One region of the Pantoea sp. LMR881 genome, then DNA from elsewhere that is predicted to be linked to it. Evidence: predicted binding sites of a transcription regulator. Region 1 holds the regulator's gene; each other region holds the start of a gene.
What was found. The regulator Fur, encoded in region 1, represses iron uptake genes when iron is present. The targets are predictions, from matches to a motif close to ATAATAATGAGAACNACTATCAA.
Positions count from the first base shown of each region.

Region 1 (5,242 bases):
ACCAAACAAGACAACATTGTTGAGATGGCTTCACTGGAATCCTGCATTCGTGATGACCTCAACGAAAACGCACCGCGTGCAATGGCTGTGCTGGATCCGTTAAAAATCGTTATCGAGAACTTACCCGCAGGCCACACTGAAATCATCAGTATGCCTAACCATCCGAACAAACCGGAAATGGGCACGCGTGAGGTTCCGTTTAGCCGTGAAATCTGGATCGACCGCGCTGACTTCCGGGAAGAAGCCAACAAGCAGTACAAACGCCTGGTGCTGGGTAAAGAAGTGCGACTGCGTAACGCTTATGTGATCCGTGCTGAGCGCGTAGCAAAAGATAACGACGGCAATATTACCTGCATCTACTGCGTATGCGACGTTGATACGTTAAGCAAAGATCCGGCAGATGGTCGCAAAGTCAAAGGCGTCATTCACTGGGTTTCAGCTGAACATGCACTGCCAGCAGAGTTCCGTCTTTACGATCGCCTGTTTAGCGTGCCGAATCCGGGCGCAGCGGAAGATTTCCTCTCGGCGATTAATCCAAACTCCCTGGAAATTAAGCAGGGATTTGTTGAGCCGGGGCTGGGTCATGCTGAAGCCTCTTCACCTTATCAGTTTGAGCGTGAAGGCTATTTCTGCGCAGACAGCGTTTATTCAACACCGTCACAGTTGGTGTTCAACCGCACGGTAGGATTACGTGATACCTGGGCTAAAATCGGCGATTAAAGATTTTTATCCCAGGCATGATAAAAAGACAAAAGGGCGAGCAATCGCCCTTTTTATGGCTGCGATTTATTCCAATACAAATGTTTGTGCTGATATGTTCAAAAAGCGTTCACGGAAAAAAATGGGATGAATCTGAGTTTAATAAAATTAATCAATTACAAGATGTTAATTGTCTTTTTTCAGGTAGGCTATGCGCACTTAAGCGTTGCTAAACGGGGTTATAAGGAAAAAAATGACCGTTCTCGCCCAGGAAGCTAAACACAGTGTCGTCGTGTTACATCAGCTAATTGAACGTATTTTTAACCAGTCTGGCGCGGCAGATGATAGCTTTCATCTCCTGCTCTCGCACTTTCATCCTGACTTCAGTATGGTGACGCCGCAAGGGAAACAGCTCAACCTGAATGACGTCGAAGAGCTGTTCCGTCAGTTGCAGGGGCAACGTGAAGGGATGCGTATCGCCACCAGTGAACATATTATCCTTTCACAACGTCCGGATGAAATCACGATACAATATCGGGGGTTGCAGATAATGAACGGTCATAATCAAAGCCGCATTTCACTGGCTATTCTTGATTGCAGCACTTCCATTCCTCGCTGGCGCTACTTACAGGAAACGCTGGTAGCCTGATTTCAGGCAGAAAAAAAGCCGGTATCTCACCGGCTTTTTCATCTCTGTGCAAAGCGAATTATTTGTCGTGCAGCGATTCGTCTTCGCGGCAGTCACCCAGCGAGCAGTGTCCATACAGATACAGGCTGTGGTTAGAGAGTTTAATGCCATGACGTGTTGCGATTTCATGTTGGCGTGTTTCGATTGATTCGTCACTGAATTCAATCACTTTACCGCAATCCAGGCAGATCAGGTGATCGTGATGATGCTGTTGCGTTAACTCAAAGACAGATTTACCGCCTTCAAAGTTGTGACGGGTCACAATTCCTGCATCATCAAACTGGTTAAGCACGCGATATACGGTTGCCAAACCAATCTCTTCGCCCATATCGATCAGGCGTTTATATAAGTCTTCCGCGCTGACGTGATGGCATTCAGGTTCCTGAAGCACTTCCAGAATTTTCAGTCTGGGCAGCGTGACTTTCAGGCCAGCCTTCTTTAATGCGGTATTGTTGTCAGTCATGCGGATTTTGTCCTGTTACTTTAATCACTTTTGTGGCGCTTGGCCTTGAATGTCGATCTACACTCATTCTCATTTGCGTCTCATTATAGAACTGAAGCACCGAAATGAAAACCGAGGGACGCGCCGAAAATCGCCACAGTCTGTAAGGTATTTACAGCGGAAGGGGATTTCTGCAGGAATCAGTTAACATTTCGCTCTACCTCATCTCTGGTCCAGAGAAATAAGCGGATGACCGATGGGGGTATTCTACAGATTAAACAAAGAAAGTTAAAAAAATGTGGCTATTATTTCTATAGGAAATTCCATTGACTCAATGTGAGCCAGCGCCCACATTGAGTCTGAAAAGGTTATGCTTCGATAATCTCTTTGAGCTGCAGCTCATCAAAAATCTGCTTAACCCATGTCTCGACACGTTCATTTGTCAGTTCAGGCTGACGATCTTCGTCAATGGCCAGACCGAGAAAATGTTTATCGTCTGCCAGGCCTTTAGAAGCTTCGAAATGATAGCCTTCAGTTGGCCAGTGACCGACAATCACTGCGCCGTTTGGCTCGATGATATCGCGGATGGTGCCCATCGCATCACAGAAGTACTCTGCATAATCTTCCTGATCGCCACAGCCGAACAGGGCGACCAGTTTGCCGTTGAAGTCGATCTCTTCCAGCGTCGGGAAAAAATCATCCCAGTCGCACTGCGCTTCGCCATAATACCAGGTTGGGATGCCCAGCAGCAGGATGTCAAACGCTTCCAGATCTTCTTTGGTACTTTTCGCGATGTCATGGACTTCCGCAACGTCTTTACCCAGTTGTTTCTGGATCATTTTTGCAATGTTTTCGGTGTTGCCGGTATCGCTGCCAAAGAAGATGCCTACGATTGCCATGGGTAAAATAACCTCTTAAATCCTGATGATGAGATGTGTGCCAAAAAGCACATTTCTGCGAATAATAGCAGACGTGACAAAAGCGCGGAACTTGTAAAGCCGCGACATTTGTTTTTGCGTGCGTTTTGCGCGCGTCAGTCCAGTTTGAGTTGTGCCAGCAGCATTTGTTCAATTAATTCGCTGCGGCTGAGATTGCGCTGTTCCGCCAGGGTATTAAGGGCTTCGACGGCTTCGCTGTTCATTTTAAGTTCGACACGGCGTAACCCGCGCCCTTTGTCACGTTTCAGTTGGTTGCGCTTGTTGATACGCAGTTGTTCATCACGCGAAAGCGGACTGGTTTTAGGGCGACCAGGGCGACGCTCGTCGGCAAACAGATCAAGCGTAGTGCGGTCAGTGTGTTCTTTTGCCATGGCTTTGTGAAACTGAATAGGCGCGAGCGAAATTTACGCTGCGCAGATTATTAATTATTGGCCCTTGCCGCAGTAAAAATAACCGACGGCAAAATTTTAGCGCGCCATCATACTCCACGCTAACCGCGGACGCCAATCCTAAACCTTTGCTGCCAGGTATTTGCTTTTAAAGCGCAAAAAAACGCCGCACGCTACGTAACACGGCTTCAGGTTTTTCAGCATGCACCCAGTGTCCTGCACCGCTGATAACGTGAGCATGGGCGGCCGGAAACTGTTTCAACAAGGCGTCCCGATAACGATTATCCAGATAAGCTGAGTCACCGCCACGAATAAACAGAGCAGGGTGCGGCCACGCAGGCACCTCTTGCCAGCCCGAAATGGCCGCGTAATTATCCCATAACACCGGCACATTAAACCGCCATTCCCCTTCATGGAAGGATTTAAGGATGAACTGAATCACCCCTTCTTCAGCAATCACGCTGCGCATGACCTGTGCCGCATCACTACGACGCTGCACACCAGATTCGCTGACGGCATTGATCGCAGCAAAAATGTCGTCATGGCGGCGGGTTTGATAATCGACCGGCGCTATGTCAATCATCACCAGCTGTTCAAGGCGTTCTGGCGCCAGGGCGCTCATGGTCATGGCTATTTTGCCGCCCATTGAGTGCCCAATCACTGAAACCCGCTCAATTCCGTGCGCATCCAGGGTATCAAACATATCCTGTGCCATCACAGCGTAGCTCATCTCGTCGGCACGCGGCGATAATCCATGATTACGGACATCAACCTGGATCAAAGGGCGAGCATCTTTCAATTCCCGCGCCAGCACGCCAAGGTTATCGAGGCTGCCAAAAAGGCCGTGAATGAGCAGGATGGGTAAAGAATCAGCGGGTGATTGTTCAGTTTGCAGACGGGCGTTCAAAATCATGGCAAAGTTCTTAAGTTTGAGACCTAAGCTTAGGTTATCATGGATTCACCTTTTCAGGCGCGCCGGTTCCAGCGGCATTAGGACATATTCTGACTTTTGCCCATAAACCGTTTGAATACTAACAGCCCGCCCGAATTTAACTTTATAATCCTCGTGTTAGAACCCGCTCACATTCTTAAAAGCTAAAATTTGCTATGGGCTTTTGAGGAATGAAATGGTTCTGTCATGAGAAAAAACCGTACGGAATAAGATGAAAACGATCGAAGTTGACGAAGAGCTCTACCGTTATATTGCCAGCCATACGCAGCATATTGGCGAAAGCGCATCGGATATTCTGCGTCGCATGCTGAAATTTACCGCCGGTCAATCTCAACCTGCGCCCACCGTTGCTCAAAACGCCGCCAGTGCTGATACCAAAGAGGCACAACCGGTGCTGCGTGCCGAGTCGCGTCCTCAGGATCGCGTGCGTGCGGTACGCGAGCTCCTGCTTTCCGATGAATACGCGGAGCAGAAGCGGGCGGTCAATCGTTTTATGCTCATTTTGTCAACGCTCTATCGTCTTGATACTACAGCGTTTGCGGAAGCAACTGCCTCGTTACAAGGGCGCACCCGCGTTTATTTTGCAGGTGATGAGCATACGCTGTTGCAAAATGGCACCCATACTAAGCCGAAGCATGTGCCCGGCACACCGTACTGGGTGATTACTAATACCAATACCGGTCGCAAATGCAGCATGGTTGAACACATCATGTTGTCGATGCAGTTCCCCAGGAACTGACAGAGAAAGTTTGCGGCACCATTTAAACTGAAGCGTCAGGGAGAAGCGCCAATGGCCAATCACCCCCGTGCCGGGCAACCTGCCCAGCAGAGCGATTTGATTAACGTTGCACAATTAACCTCACAGTATTATGTCCTGCAGCCCGATGTGGCGAACCCGGAACATGCGGTGAAATTTGGCACATCAGGCCATCGTGGTAGCGCAGGACGTCAAAGCTTCAACGAAATGCATATTCTGGCGATTGCGCAAGCGATAGCTGAAGAGCGTAAAAAGAACGGTATTACTGGCCCATGTTATGTGGGTAAAGACACACACGCCCTGTCTGAACCGGCTATTCTGTCGGTGCTGGAAGTGCTGGCCGCGAATGGCGTTGACGTCATCGTGCAGCAGGAGAA
Region 1 is NZ_JAPVOK010000002.1:1,244,838-1,250,079, reverse strand. Features, by position in the region: partial or broken gene glnS (glutamine--tRNA ligase) at 1-720, shown strand, start outside; gene O3W44_RS07710 (hypothetical protein) at 953-1,348, shown strand; gene fur (ferric iron uptake transcriptional regulator) at 1,407-1,850, opposite strand; gene fldA (flavodoxin FldA) at 2,198-2,728, opposite strand; gene ybfE (LexA regulated protein) at 2,863-3,138, opposite strand; gene ybfF (esterase) at 3,305-4,069, opposite strand; partial or broken gene seqA (replication initiation negative regulator SeqA) at 4,320-4,873, shown strand; gene pgm (phosphoglucomutase (alpha-D-glucose-1,6-bisphosphate-dependent)) at 4,899-5,242, shown strand, end outside.

Region 2 (5,242 bases), 1.6 Mb from region 1:
CATGGTGACAAAAAGGCCCACATGCAAGCGATGGCTGCCGATTCCGAGGCGGTAAAGATGCCGGATAAAATGCCGCCGAGAATGATAACAATGGTAAACAGGCCCCAGAACGCATCGACGAAAATCTTCAGAGCCTGACGAAAAGGAATACGCTCACCTTTGGGATAGCCACGCTTGCGGGCAAAACCCAGACACATCACCATCAAACTCAGACCCAGCAATAACCCCGGCACAATCCCGGCCACAAACAGCGATGAAATCGTTACCACGCCGCCGGTCGCCAGTGAATAGATCACCGAGTTATGGCTGGGCGGCGTTAATACCGCCTGGACTGAACCACTGGCTGTCACGGCGGCGGCAAAATCGCGTGGATAACCTTTCTCTTCCATTTGCGGGATCATTACCGAGCCGATGGATGCCGTATCTGCCACTGATGAACCGGAAATCGCGCCAAAAAAGGTCGATGCCACAATATTCACCAGCGATAACCCGCCACGAATAAAACCAACAAAAATATAGGCAAAGTTGACCAGCCGTCGGGCGATACCACCTTCCGCCATAATCGCGCCCGCGAGAATAAAGAAAGGAATGGTCAGCAGAGAAAATTTATTAATGCCGTTCGTTATCTGGATAACCACCGCTTCCAGCGGCAGGTCGATCCACCACGCGCCGATAAACGCGCTCAGGCCGACAGCAAAGGCCACCGGAAAGCCCAGCAGCAGTAACACTACCAGGCTGCCAATCAAAATCAGTGCGTCCATTTTTGTGCTCCGCTTAGTGAGTGCCGCCAAGGGTAACGATCGGCCGCTGGCTTTGATCGCCGCTTAGCAATCGCTCAATAACAAACAGCAGGGTGAAGATTGAGCCAACGGGAATAGGCAGATACATTTCGCCGTAAGTCACCATAGGCAGCGAGGCGAGTGACTGAATCCACATCGCTTCACACAGGTTGTAACTGGCTTGAAAGATGATCAGACAGGTGGCGATCATTAACAGATCGCAGACGCGCAGCAGCAAACGTTGTACCGGGAGCGACAGGCGATCGGTCATCATCGAAACACAAATATGTGTACCGGCGCGATAGCCTACCGGTGCACCGATAAAAGTAAAAATTACCATGCAAATGATCGCGACCGGTTCCGGCCAGGCAAGCGCACTGTTCAACACGTAGCGGGCGAAAATCCCGATCGGGATCACCGTCACCATTATCAACAGCGCGACGGCGGCGATCGTCATGCACAGCAGATAAAGCCCATCCATCAGACGTGAATATGCAGTCATAATCGATACCTGAATAAGTTCGCCATGCAGAAGCATGGCGTAGAGAAGGTTATTTCACGTCGGCGATTTGCTTCATCAGATCCTGATATTTACCGCCAAACTGATCGCGTACCGGCTGCGTGGCTTTCATGAAATAGTCACGATCAATTTCCTGAAAAGTCACGTTACCGGCTTTCATTTTTTCCATTGATTGCTGGGTATAAGTTGCCCACAGTTGGCGCTCTTCATCCTGCGCTTCTTTACCCAGTTTTTTGAGCAGCGCCTGATCGTCAGCAGAGAGACGATCCCACAGCGGTTTAGAGTAAAGAATCATTTCTGGCTGAATGAAATGACCGGTCAGGGTGTAATACTTCGCGACAGGCAGGTAGTTGTGCGCAACAAAGGTTGGTGGATTGTTCTCAGTGCCGTCCACGACGCCGGTTTGCATGGCGCTGAACACTTCACTCACGCCCATGGCGACCGGGTTCGCGCCCATCGCTTTCAGGGTAGCGAGAGAAATGGCGCTGTTCTGCACGCGGATTTTCATGCCTTTCAGATCTTCCGGCTTCGTGATGGGTTTCTTGGTGATCATGTTGCGCACGCCTGCATCGGTCCAGCCGAGGAACACCATGCGGGCATTTGGATCCTTATCAAATTTCTCTACAATCTGTTTGCCGACTTCTCCGTCGAGCACTTTGTGCATATGATCCTCGTCGCGGAACACATACGGCAGCGTTAATACACTGGTCTCTGGCGCAATAGACGTAACGGGGGCCAGCGAGACGCGGATCATATCGATCGCCCCTAACTGGACCTGCTGTAAGGTCTGCTCTTCATCACCTAATACGCCGCCAGCATAGACTTTCATTTCTAACCGTCCATTCGTCGCCTGTTTGAGCTTCTCGCCCATATGTTCCAGCGCGACCACGGTTGGATAACCAGCAGGCTGAACCTCAGCCACTTTAATTACTTTGGCAAACACCACGGCAGGGCAAAGTGCCACAGCGGAAGATAACGAAACTGCGAGTAGTAATTTTTTCAGTGTCATTCTGTTTTCTCCAGCATAGAAAGGGCGGTAAAGGCGGCGCATAGGATTTCCGCAAGCAAGGTGGCCGCGTGCAGCCAGCATAGTGAAAACGCGACGCGAGAAAATATGACAATGACGATTGAATGAATGCCATCACATTTTGAAACGATGTTTTAATAAATTTATGTGTGTCGTCACATTTTCAAAACATCCCGATAAAGTGTGATCAACCTATAAAGATCGCAGCATAAAAAATGGCCCTTTCGTTTGTAAATAGTAATGAGAACCACTATCAATTCGCTGATTTTTTTGCTATCATTCGCGCTTATTCTGTATCCGTGCACATCAGTTGGAGAAGCAGCGTGGTAGCCAGTGATTTGATGCAAACGGACCTTTCCGTTTGGGGCATGTATCAACATGCCGATATCGTGGTAAAAATGGTGATGATTGGCCTGTTACTGGCCTCAGTTGTGACGTGGGCGCTTTTCTTCGGTAAATATGCCGAACTCAGCGCAGCCAAACGCCGCCTTAAGCGCGAGCAACTGGCTCTGGGCGAAGCCCGCAGTCTCAATGATGCCGCACGTGCTGCCCAGCAATTCCACAGCAACAGCCACAGCGCCGTGCTGTTGAATGACGCGCAGAACGAGCTGGAACTTTCTGCCGGTGCCGAAGATACCAACGGGATTAAAGATCGCACCAGCTTCCGCCTTGAGCGCCGCGTTGCTGCCTTCAGCCGTCATGCCGGTCGTGGCAACGGTTTCCTGGCGACTATTGGTTCTGTTGCGCCGTTTATCGGTCTGTTCGGCACCGTATGGGGCATCATGAACAGTTTTATCGGCATCGCAAAAACGCAAACCACAAACCTTGCTGTCGTTGCACCGGGTATCGCAGAAGCGTTGCTGGCAACGGCGATTGGTCTGGTTGCTGCGATCCCAGCCGTCGTGATTTACAACGTCTTTGCCCGCATGATTGCCAGCTATAAAGCGTCGCTGGGTGATGTTGCTGCACAAATTCTGCTGTTACAGAGCCGTGATATCGATCTGGGAAACGTCGTGGTTCAGCCTGAAGCTGCACGTCCAGTGGCTACTCAGAAACTGCGCTTAGGATAAGTTTTTTATGGCAATGCGATTAAACGACGACCTGGAAACCGATGGTGAAATGCATGAAATCAACGTTACGCCGTTTATCGACGTTATGTTGGTTCTGCTGATCATCTTTATGGTGGCTGCGCCGCTGGCGACCGTGGATGTACGCGTTAATCTGCCCGCTTCCACCAGTGCACCGCAGCCGCGCCCGGAAAAACCTGTTTACCTCTCTATCAAAGCTGACAAGCAGTTATATATCGGCAACGAGCAGGTCACGGCTGAGTCGCTGGTTAACGTGTTGAGCAACCAGACGGAAGGCAACAAAGAGACCACTATTTTCTTCCAGGCAGACAAGAGCGTGGATTATGAAACGCTGATGAGCGTGATGGATCAGCTCAGAACCGCAGGCTATCTGAAGATTGGTTTGATGGGCATGGAAACGGCTCAGAAGTAACGTTTCTGATTCAGGAAATAAAACAGCGCCCTCGCGTTTTATCTTTTCCCGCTGAATAAAGGCCCGTATGAACGGGCCTTTATTTTTTGTATTGCCTCTTAACAGCTGACTTATACCCCTTTGCGTTTCTTTCCCGAGTGAGCAGATGCCGGACTGATGAGGGATCACGCCGCTTATACTCTGATTCAATCCGCTTTTTTCTCACAGAGATAGCGTATTGAATTTTGACGGGCCATTTGCAGGCTAAAAATAAGGGGAATCAACAAAAACCGGATTAAACGTTATGGCGTTAATACGGTAAGCCAGTCCTGCAACCGATCGCTGCCGTACAGGCCGTTTCCGTCTTAAAAGCAGCAACATCAAACGATCGTGCTGCCCAGGCTAATTTGTTAATTTCTTGTTACCCAACTACACACTTTTGTAAAGTGGAATGGTGAATTGCATCACATTATTTCCCGCTCCGGCAGGCTAAAAGGGGATAAAAAACCCAGGAAGCCGTTATGAGCCACACTCAGTCTTTACAAAGTCTACGGGCACAGCCCGTACTGTCTTCACCGTTACCAGCGGTAACTTTCTCGAAATGTATGACTTCATGGTGTTCGGCTATTACGCCAGCGCCATTGCGAAAACGTTTTTTCCCGGCGATAACCCGTTCGCGTCGCTGATGTTGACCCTGATGACCTTTGGTGCTGGCTTTCTTATGCGCCCGCTTGGCGCAATTATTCTGGGTGCTTACATCGATCATCATGGTCGGCGCAAAGGATTGCTGCTGACGCTCGGATTGATGGCGTTCGGCACATTAACCATTGCACTGGTGCCAGGCTACGCGACATTGGGCGTAGCAGCGCCAATCCTTATTCTGCTGGGACGGCTATTACAAGGTTTCTCGGCAGGCGTTGAGTTAGGGGGCGTGTCGGTTTATCTGGCTGAAGTGGCACCAAAAGGGCGTAAAGGGTTCTTTGTCAGCTGGCAATCCGGTAGCCAACAGGTTGCCGTGATTTTCGCTGCACTGCTGGGTTTATTGCTGAATCATCTGCTGGCGAAAGAGGCCGTGACAGAATGGGGCTGGCGTATTCCGTTTGTCATTGGCTGCATGATTGTGCCGTTCCTGTTCTGGATCCGCCGCATGCTGGAAGAAACAGAGGCTTTCAGCCAGCGCAAACACCATCCCAGCATGGGCGAAATCATGCGTTCGGTTGCCAGTAACTGGGCGCTGGTGCTGGCAGGCATGTTGATGGTGGTAACGACCACCGTGATGTTCTATATGATCACCGCTTTCACGCCCACTTTCGGTAAAACCGTGTTGATGATGAGCGATAAGCAGAGTTTCCTTGTCACGCTGTGCGTCGGGCTTTCTAACCTGATTTGGTTGCCGCTAATGGGATCGCTGTCGGACCGCGTAGGGCGTCGTCCGCT
Region 2 is NZ_JAPVOK010000002.1:2,871,171-2,876,412, forward strand. Features, by position in the region: partial or broken gene O3W44_RS15375 (TRAP transporter large permease) at 1-761, opposite strand, end outside; gene O3W44_RS15380 (TRAP transporter small permease) at 775-1,281, opposite strand; gene O3W44_RS15385 (TRAP transporter substrate-binding protein) at 1,331-2,308, opposite strand; gene exbB (tol-pal system-associated acyl-CoA thioesterase) at 2,668-3,396, shown strand; gene exbD (TonB system transport protein ExbD) at 3,404-3,826, shown strand; gene O3W44_RS15400 (MFS transporter) at 4,305-5,242, shown strand, end outside.
Region 2: the regulator Fur is predicted to act here: its motif matches at 2,561-2,583, upstream of exbB (tol-pal system-associated acyl-CoA thioesterase).

Region 3 (5,242 bases), 630 kb from region 1:
CCTGTGTTGTCAGACTGCGCCACGGAGAGGTAAACAGAAATCCCCGACAGAGCGCGGAAAAATCCTGCAATAAAGGATTTTCAAACGTCAACGTTTCCACCATAATTTTTCACCTATAAATGATAAGATAATTAATAATGATTATCATTTGTATTGTGGCTCTGTAAGCTACGTTGATTAGCCTGGGGTGTCAATAAATTCACGGGTTTTCAACTGAAATTTCGTGCTAATTCAGCATATTCATCAGGGCTTTTAGTAAAGTGAAAGGTGGACTGGATCTTATGTATAAACGTGTTATTTGGACGCTCAGCGCACTCTTTTCATGGGGTTTAGCCTGTTCAGTACAGCCGCTCAGGCTGAAAATGGCTGGCCGCGTACGATCAACGGGGCGAAGGGCAGCATTACATTGCAGCAGGCACCTCAACGTATTGTCTCAACCAGCGTCACGCTCACCGGCTCACTGTTGGCAATTAATGCGCCCGTGATTGCCAGCGGTGCGACTGCGCCCAACAGCCGTCTCGGCGATGCACAAGGCTTTTTTCGCCAGTGGGGCGATGTGGCTAAGCAGCGTGGCGTTCAGCGTTTATATATTGGCGAGCCCGCTGCAGAAGCGATCGCCGCACAAGCGCCCGATCTCATCATCGTGAGTGCCACCGGCAATGATTCGGCGCTTAAGCTGATTGATCAACTCTCAGCGATCGCGCCAACCTTAGTGGTGAATTACGACGATAAAAGCTGGCAACAACTGGTTGGTTTACTGGGCGAAGCAACCGGTCATGAAGCGCAGGCCGCGGCTCGGGTTAAAGCCTTCGACGATCGGGAAAAAGCCTTAAAAAACGCCTGACGTTACCGGCACAGCCTGTTTCTGCCATGGTCTGGAACGCGGATGGCCGCGCGGTGAACCTGTGGACAGCTGAATCGGCACAGGGAAAACTGCTTCAGCAGTTAGGTTTCACGCTGGCGACACTGCCTGCCAGCATTCAGCAAGGGCACAGCATGGGCCAGCGCAAGGATATCATTCAGTTATCGGGTGAAAATCTGGCGGCCGGTCTGAACGGCAACACCTTTATGCTGTTTGCGGCTGATGAAAAAAGCACTGACGCGGTGATGAAAAATCCTTTTCTGGCACAAACGCCAGCAGTGAAAAACAAGCAGGTGTATGCGCTGGGGCTGGATTCTTTCCGCCTTGATTACTACAGCGCCAGCAACTTGCTGGCGCGTCTTGAGCAGTTGTTTGTTAAATCATGATGTCTGTTGCGCCAGCGGGGTTGCTGGCGTCTGATAACGGCGCAGGCGGCCCATTATCAACCACATGAGAATACCCAACAGCGCGGCAGCGAAACCAAACAGACTTGCCGCCTGTTGGGGTTGCAGCAACGATCCCATTGCGCCAATCACTGCTGCGCCAATGGCATCACCCGTGACGTTCTGCGCGGTCCATAAGCTATTAATGCGACCCAGTAAGGCATCCGGCGTCAGGGTTTGAATCATCGAATATTGCACCAGACTGTTAATCGCACTGAAGTAGCCAAACGCCACTAAACAGGCCAGTCCTGATTCATAGCCTGGCATCAGGCTGAACAGGCCCAGCGCCATAAAAGCAGCCACGGCACTTGCCAGTATCAGTATGCCGGGACGCGACGCCTGTGCCAGCCGACCGCTGGTTAACGCACCCACAGCTGCACCCAGCGGCACCGCAGCATACATCAGACCAAGCCGCTCCAGATCAACCTGCCAGTGCGGTGCCAGGGCGGGATAAAGCACGCGTACCGCGCTCGCCAGAGTCACTAATGCGCCAATTAATGCCACCATGCCAACAACCGGGCTGGCAAACAGAAACTGTACGCCCGTGGCTAACGCTTTAAGCGGATGTTCGCGCGGCTGCGGCGGTGGTGGCATTACCGGTAATTTCAACAAGGTTAATACGGTGAGCAGCGTACCGAAGGCGGTCAAACCGTAATTCCACGCGACGCTCCCGTGCGCAATCACCAGGCCAGCAATCGCGGGGGACAGGATCGAGCCGAAGCGCACGGTAAGCATGGTGATAGCGCCCGCTTTCATGATGTTTTCGCGCCCGACCAGGGCTGGAGTGGCAGCCAGCAAAGCCGTAACGCCAATCGCGCCAAAAAAGCCATCCCACAACCCCAGCACAAACACCGCAATAACTGAAGGTTCAGGTAATAACGCATTAACACACAGCGCGACAAAACCTAATCCGCAGGTGGAACGCGCAAATAAAATAAGCCGACGGCGTTCATAGCGATCGGCCAGCACGCCACCGGTCAGCAGACCGATAAACATGCCCGCACCTGCCAGCGTTACTGATAAGCCTACCAGCATCGGCGAATGCGTCAGTTGCTGAATTTGCACCGGAACGGCGACGGCTAACATGCCGAGTGCGACAATTGAAATAAAGCGAGCAATAAACACAGCGCGAAAATCGGGGTGCGTTTTAAGCAGGCTGAGATCGATAAACCAGGAGGGTTTGTTCATTTATTCGCCTTTAGATGCTGATTTTCCTCGCCATACAGCGAATAACTCATGGTAACATACAAAAATAAGAGTAATAACGATAACAAGTATCATTATCAAAGTGACTTGCCCGCAGTGTCGTTGAACAGTGAAGGTTTACTACGTTATGCGCCAACTCTATGCGATAGCAGGTTCAGGGATGCTGCTGTTGCTTCTTCTTGTGCTCAGTTTGATGCTGGGTGCAAAACCGATCGCTTTCCACGATGTTACGCACGCCCTGCTTGCCAGTTGCAGCAGTGCGGATTGCGTAATCGTACGTGAAGCGCGTTTACCTCGCACCTTAGCGGGCTTACTGGCGGGCATGGCGTTAGGGCTGGCCGGTGCGTTAATGCAAAGCCTGACGCGCAATCCCCTTGCCGATCCAGGCATTCTTGGCGTTAACGCTGGTGCCGGATTTGCGGTGGTGATGGGTATTGCGCTGTTTGGCGCAGATTCGCCGATCGACTGGCTCGGCTTTGCTTTTGCCGGTGCGCTGCTTGCTTCGCTGCTGGTTGCGTTAACCGGTGCACTGGGCGGCGGCCGCGTCAATCCGGTTCGTTTGACCCTGGCTGGCGTGGCGCTGGGCGCGGTGCTGGAAGGACTGACCTCGGGTTTATCGCTTCTCAATCCTGACATTTACGATCACCTGCGTTTCTGGCACAGCGGCTCGCTGGATATTCGGAGCTTTGCCATTCTGCGCACCACCTTTCCCGCCGTGCTCATCGGCAGCGTGCTGGCACTGCTGCTGGCGCGCTCTTTAAACAGCCTGAGCATGGGTGGGGATATGGCAACCGCGCTCGGTACTCAGGTCGTACGCACCCAACTCACCGGATTATTAGCGATTGCGCTGTTGAGCGGTGCTGCCACGGCTACTGTTGGCCCTGTTGCCTTCGTTGGCTTAATGGCGCCACATCTTGTACGCGCGCTGACAGGAAACGATCACCGCTGGCTGCTGCCAGGGACGTTGCTGATGACGCCTTGTCTGTTACTGGCTGCGGATATTTTTGGCCGCATCGCTGTGCCGGGCGAACTGCGCGTTTCCATTGTGACAGCGATTCTCGGTGCGCCAGTGTTGATTGTGCTGGTACGGCGTAAGTCGGGAAGAGGGCAGGTATGAATCGGGTGGCGATAAACAGTTTCGCCCTGCTGCTGGCCTGTGCGCTGCTGGCTTTTTTCGGTGTGACGCGTGGCACATTACCGGTTTCGGCAGAGCAGCTATGGCAGGTTATCAACGGCGAGGCGGCGCGCAATATCCAGCTTATTGTGGTTGAGTGGCGCCTGCCGCGCGTGCTGATGGCGCTGCTGATTGGTGCCGCTCTGGGAGTGAGCGGTGCGATTTTTCAGTCACTGCTGCGTAATCCGTTGGGCAGCCCGGATATCCTTGGATTCAATACCGGCGCTTACAGCGGTGTACTGGTGGCGCTGGTGCTGTTTCAGCAAAATATTGAAGGCATGACGCTGGCTGCGCTGCTGGGCGGATTAGCCACCACAGGCGTCGTATATCTGTTCGCCTGGCGTAACGGCGTTAATACTTTTCGTCTGATTATCGTCGGCATTAGCGTACGGGCGCTGCTGATGGCGCTGAACAGTTGGCTGATTATCAGCGCCTCCCTGGAAGCCGCGCTCAGTGCTGGCTTGTGGAGCGCCGGATCGCTTAATGGCATCACCTGGGCAAAAACCAGGCCGGTGATCGTTGTGCTGCTACTGGCACTGTTTGCCACAACGCTGTTAGCGCGACGTATGCGCCTGCTGGAGATGGGAGATGATACCGCGTGCGCCCTGGGCGTACCGGTTGAGCGCAGCCGCATCTGGCTGATGCTGGCTGGCGTGATATTAACGGCTGCGTCAACTGCGCTGGTTGGGCCGATCTCATTCGTTGCGCTGCTGGCACCGCAAATTGCTCGTCGCCTGTGCGGTGGCGTTAAGGGCGCGTTACCCATGGCCGCGTTGTGCGGTGCGCTGTTACTTACGGCAGCAGATTACGCAGCACAGCACTTTTTTCTGCCTTATCAATTGCCGGTTGGCGTCATCACGGTCAGCCTTGGCGGAATTTATCTGATCGCTTTACTGGTGCGGGAGGCGCGACGCCAATGACAGTAACTTCACGGCTCCAGGGTGACGCAATGACGCTCGGCTACGATAAAAAAATCGTGGCGGAAAATCTGTCAGTGACGATACCCGATGGCGAAATGACGGTGATCATCGGGCCAAATGCGTGTGGAAAATCAACGCTTTTACGCACGCTGAGCCGCCTGGCCGCGCCGTTAAAAGGGCAGGTACTGCTGGACGGTGAAGCTATCGCCCGCTACGCCACGAAAGAGGTGGCGCGCCGTTTAGGTTTGTTGCCGCAAAGCTCTAATGCGCCTGCCGGTATTAGCGTCAGTGAACTGGTGGCGCGTGGTCGCTATCCGCATCAGTCATTGTTTGGTCGCTGGCGCGATGAAGATGAAGCGGCGGTTCAGGAAGCGATGCTGGCAACCGGTGTCGCGGACATCGCCAGTCAGCAGGTTGATACCCTTTCTGGCGGACAGCGTCAGCGCGTATGGATTGCAATGGTCCTGGCGCAACAAACGCCGCTTCTGCTGCTGGATGAGCCGACAACCTGGCTGGACATTACACACCAGATTGAACTGCTGGAGCTGATGCAGGATTTGAATCAGCAGCATGGCCGCACGCTGGTCGTGGTATTGCACGATCTCAATCAGGCCTGCCGTTACGCGACCCATTTGAT
Region 3 is NZ_JAPVOK010000002.1:1,870,912-1,876,153, reverse strand. Features, by position in the region: gene O3W44_RS10625 (isochorismate synthase) at 1-103, opposite strand, end outside; partial or broken gene fepB (Fe2+-enterobactin ABC transporter substrate-binding protein) at 323-1,248, shown strand; gene entS (enterobactin transporter EntS) at 1,243-2,493, opposite strand; gene fepD (Fe(3+)-siderophore ABC transporter permease) at 2,621-3,628, shown strand; gene fepG (iron-enterobactin ABC transporter permease) at 3,625-4,605, shown strand; gene O3W44_RS10600 (ATP-binding cassette domain-containing protein) at 4,602-5,242, shown strand, end outside.
Region 3: the regulator Fur is predicted to act here: its motif matches at 2,564-2,586, upstream of fepD (Fe(3+)-siderophore ABC transporter permease).

Region 4 (5,242 bases), 620 kb from region 1:
GGCCCGTAAAGATTATGCAGTTCAACCTGAGTCAGGGTTTGCCACTCACGCGATAAGTCAGCGGGGAGTGCTTCACCGCTGCAAAAAACGCGACGCAGGCTGGCGCAGCGCGCCACGGCATCGGCATCCTGTAGTGAGGCAACAAACGCCGCCAGCATTGACGGAACGAAATGCGTTGTGGTGATGCGATAATGGTCAAACAGCTGTTGCAGTGCTTCTGGATCGCGATGAGCTTCCGGCGGAGCCATAACCAACTGCGCGCCCACCATAAGCGGCCAGAAAAACTCCCATACTGAAACGTCGAAGCTGCTCGGGGTTTTTTGTAAAACCACATCGTCAGCGGCAAGCGGATAGTGATTCTGCATCCATAACAGGCGATTGACGATTGCTTCATGGCCCACCAGTACGCCTTTCGGGCGGCCCGTCGAGCCAGAGGTGTAGATAATGTACGCGCCATCCTGCGGACGCGGTGTCTGCGTCATCTCCTCTGTGACCGGCGTGAGCAGCGCGTCGTAAAATAGCGGTGCGACTGGCGAAATGGCGGTTAAACGATCGGCCAAATCACGACAGGTGATGAGTATTTTGGGCGCAGCATCTTCCAGCATCATGTGCAGGCGATCGTCCGGATAGCCGGTATCCAGCGGTAAATAGGTCGCACCCACGCTGACGATAGCCTGTAACGCCAGCGACAGAAATACCGATCGCGGCAGCGCCACGGCAACAATATCACCGCGCTGCACGCCCTTAGCGAGGAGGTGTTGCGCCAGCGCCTGCACCTGTTGCTGCATCTGCTGGTAGTTGAGGTTATGTCGGGCATCTGCCAGTGCCGGCGCATCTGGTGTGCGCTGTGCCTGCTGGCGCAGCAGGCTGCTCAGGGTTTCAGCCGGTAGCGGGACGTGGGTTTGATTGATTTCAGCCAGTTGTTGATGCTCTGCGGGCGTGAGCAGATCCAGCTCGCCACAGGCGGACTCTGGCCGCGCCGCTAACTGCGCCAGCAGCAGCGTAAAGCGGTCAACATGTTGTTTTAGTGTACTTTCACAGTAACGCTCTGCGTTAGCCAACAATTCAAGGGTTAAGTCGCCTTGCTCGCTAATGTAGATGGCGATCTCAAGATCGCGCACCGGGCCGGAAGCCAGTTGATGGGTTATGCCTTCGATCCCGGCGAAATCGAGCTGGTAATCAAACATTTTCAAATTGATCACCGGACCATAAAGCGGATCGCCATCACCGAGGCGGCCCAGATCACGCTGTACCTGCTCGGCATCGAAACGCTGGTGGCGACGCATCTTTTTCACTTCGGTGGCCAGTTGCGCTGCCAGCGCGCTTAAAGGCTGCGACGGATCGTAATGTATCGCCATCGGCAGCACGTTGATAACCGGACCGGTCGCGCACAGCGCAGCCGAGCCGATGCGGCGCATAAAAATGAAACCTGCCGCAAAATCATGTTGACCACTCAGGCGCGCCAGCCATAGCGCCACCAGCGCAAAAGCGGTGTCGGCGGCGCTGAGATGATGAGCCTGCGTATGCGATAACAGCGTCTGAAAACTAGCGCGATCCAACGCCAGCTCAAGCCGGATCAGATCGGTGCTGGCACTTTGTCCGGCCAGCGGTTGTGTCGATAACGAGGCAGGTGGCGGCAGTTGCGCCCCTTTTTCACGCCAGAACTGGCGGTCACGCTGCCAGGTTGAAGAGGCCTGATAACGCTGATACTCCTCGACCACTTCACTGAACGGTACAAACGGTGTCGGTTGCGCGGTTTCTTTTCGCTGCCAGGCAGTGTAAAGATTAGCAATGCGGCGGGTAAGGGCGGTAAAGCTGAAGCCGTCAACCACTAAATGATGGTAACGCTGATACCAGTACCAGTGGCGATCGCCAAGGCGCATTAAACTGTGGTGCCACAGCGGGGCGCCACTCAAGACGCGAAGATCGCCTGACATATCTGTGCGCATCAGGGCACGTGCGGCGGCGGCGGGATCGGCTTCGTGGCGCAGATCGATCACCTCTGGCTCGCTAAAGGCCTGCGGCGCAGGCCACTGCTGTGGTTCGCCGTCCTGTTCGCCAAAGGCCATGTTCAGGGTATCAGCCTCTTTCATACCTGCAACAATGGCTTTCCCCAGCAATGCACTGTTTAACTCGCCGCGCAGCTCAATAAAGTGTGCCACCGCATAAGCGTTGTGATGTTTCGACAGTTGATCGGCGATCCAGATCCCGGGCTGTGCTGCCACCAGAGGCAGGGTGTGTTGTTCAGTGTGGTTTCGGCTCATCAGGGACTCAGACATTGTCGCTCCGGTTTGCATTATCAGTAACCGGACGGATGTCGTGCCAGTTTTCGTTCAACCAGTTCAGGCAGGCTGCCTGCGGTTGCGGACCAAATACTGAGCGCCAACCCACAGGAAGCGCGTTAAAGGCAGGCCATAAGCTGTATTGCTGCTGGTCGTTTTGCAATACATGACAATCCTGTTGTGGATCATCAAACGGGTTCAGGTGTTGCATGTCTGTCTCCTGCTCGTAGAGAACGAGTGAGATAAGCGAATTACAGGTGTTGCCACATTGCTTTCAGTCCGTTCAGCAGGCCACCGCGCCAGCACAGCGCATCATGGCCACCTTCGACCGGGTAATAGCTGACCTGATGTCCGGCATCGGTCAGATCACCCTGAAGTTGTTGATTTGCGGCCAGAATCAGGCGTTCACGCCGTCCGGCTTCTAAGTAAAAATGACGTGGTGGCGCAGCGAGTAAACCTTGTTGTAACTGCTGGGGTAACCAGCCGTTGGCATTGCCGCGTTCTGGCCACCAGAAAGAGCCAGACAAACTGATTGCCGCGCCGAAAGTCTCTGGCCAGCTCAGGGTGGCGTACACCGCAGATAAGCCGCCAAAGCTTTGTCCGGCAATCACCGTGCTGGCGGCTTCGTTGCGGTGCGCAGCCCACGTCTGTACCTGCGGCAATAGCTCTTCCTGGATCGCCAGCCAGAAATCAGCATTGCAGGTGAGCTCCTGCGTCCGGTGCTCGCGGTCGATTATATCGATCATGACATACACAGCCGGCGGCAACGCGCCTGCGTCGGTGAGTTGCTGTAACGGACCGGCAACGGGCATGCTGTTGGCCCAAAACTGTCCGTCTAACAACAGGGCGAGCGGGCGATTTTCCGGTTGCTCATCGCCTGTGGTGTAAATCCAGATCGCGCGTTGATTGCCCAGGCGATCGCTGCGCCAGAGATGTTGCTGTAGCGGTAAGCGTGGCGCACTCCCTTCGTCCACGGCGCGCCAGACCGCCTGATCGGGAGAATGCGGCAGTTGCAACGGCGAAACGCCCATGCCGCGTCCGCCGGACCAGCCGCGCAGGCGGTTAAGCGGGTCGATTTGTGCCAGAGGAAATTTATCGCGCCACCAGCTACGCAGTGCTTGCATATCAGGCTGGCCCTGAAAAGTATCCGACTGGCTGTCAGGCATCAGGCAATAACTGCCGCGCCAGGTGGCGGGCAACGTGGTTTGCCAAAACCAGACATCGGTTTCGGGTAAACGCGTTAAGGAGACAGGGGCAGCTTGCTGATGATGATCGGTGACACCGGTAATATTGATCCAGACGCGCTGCGTCGATGAACGGGACTCATCGCCTTCCGGGTCGCGCCAAAAAAACGTGACCTGACAATCACCGGTTTCACTGATTTCAACAAAGGGTATGCCGCGTTGCTGCTGCTGCTGCCACCAGTGTTCATTGCCGGTCATTTCATTTAACCACGTCATACACGCCATTAGCCGATCGCTGCAAAGAGTTACTTTCATGAATGTTATGAATAATACTATTGATAATTATTTTCATTTGCAATAGGGTGTTTCCGCTCTACAGGGAGCGCGCGCGTTCCGTTTGCCGCATCTGCGCTTAATCAGCCTCTGAATACGGCTCGGTCAGATCTGGAATGCGTTACAGGCAAGGTTAACTACCTTTAACCGGCGCGCCAACCGCCCCTACGGTTGGCAATTCAGGAACCAAAACAATGAAAAAATTATCACGGCTATCAGTGGCCATTCTGATTGACATCGGCTTAGCCGCGTCTTTTGCTCCTGCGGCATTCGCTGCGGAAACATCTACCGAAACCAGCACATCCAGCAACGAATCAGTCGATGCCGACGGCGGCACCATCGTAGTGAACGCGGCGCAGCAGACACTCCAGGCTCCGGGTGTTTCAACCATTACTGCGGATGAAATCAAAAAACGCCCACCGGCGCGTGATGTCTCTGAAATTATCCGCACTATGCCCGGCGTCAATCTTACCGGGAACTCTACCAGTGGTCAGCGTGGTAACAATCGCCAAATTGATATTCGCGGTATGGGCCCGGAAAACACCCTGATTTTAATTGATGGCCGCCCGGTCACCAGCCGTAACTCGGTACGCCTTGGCTGGCGTGGCGAGCGTGATACACGCGGCGATACCAGCTGGGTGCCGCCAGAGATGATCGAACGTATTGAAGTCATTCGTGGTCCGGCGGCGGCACGTTACGGCAACGGCGCGGCGGGCGGAGTAGTCAATATCATTACCAAAAAAGAGACTAATGAATGGCACGGCTCCTGGAATACCTACTTCAACGCGCCGGAACATAAACAAGAAGGCTCGACCAAACGTACCAATTTCAGCCTGTCAGGTCCGCTGGGTGATGATTTCAGCTTCCGCTTATATGGCGGGCTGGCAAAAACCCAGGCTGATGCACAATTCATCAATGAAGGTCATCAGTCGTTGCGTACCGGATCCTATGCAGATACGGTTCCGGCTGGCCGTGAAGGAGTAGAGAACAAAGATATCAATGCGTTGTTGCGTTGGGCCTTTGCTCCCATGCAGACGCTGGAATTCGAAGCGGGTTACAGTCGCCAGGGCAACCTGTACGCCGGGGATACCCAGAACACCAACACCAGTGCGCTGGTGCAAAGTGAATATGGTGAAGAGACGAACCGCCTTTATCGCCAGAACTTTGCCGTAACCTGGACAGGTGCATGGGATAACGGCATCAGCACCAACACCTATGCGCAATATGAAAACACCCGTAACTCGCGTATGAATGAAGGCCTGGCGGGCGGAACAGAAGGCATCTTTTCTGACAGCGGCTTTTCAACTATTCAGCTGGACGATGTGCTGCTGCACAGCGAAGTCAGCATCCCCTTCGAACTGCTGGTTAATCAAACGGCGACAATAGGGACCGAGTGGAATCAACAGCGCATGAAGGATGGCGTTTCTAACAGCCAGGCGCTGT
Region 4 is NZ_JAPVOK010000002.1:1,863,804-1,869,045, reverse strand. Features, by position in the region: gene O3W44_RS10595 (enterobactin synthase subunit F) at 1-2,279, opposite strand, end outside; gene O3W44_RS10590 (MbtH family protein) at 2,272-2,493, opposite strand; gene fes (enterochelin esterase) at 2,534-3,751, opposite strand; gene O3W44_RS10580 (TonB-dependent siderophore receptor) at 3,994-5,242, shown strand, end outside.
Region 4: the regulator Fur is predicted to act here: its motif matches at 3,796-3,818, upstream of fes (enterochelin esterase).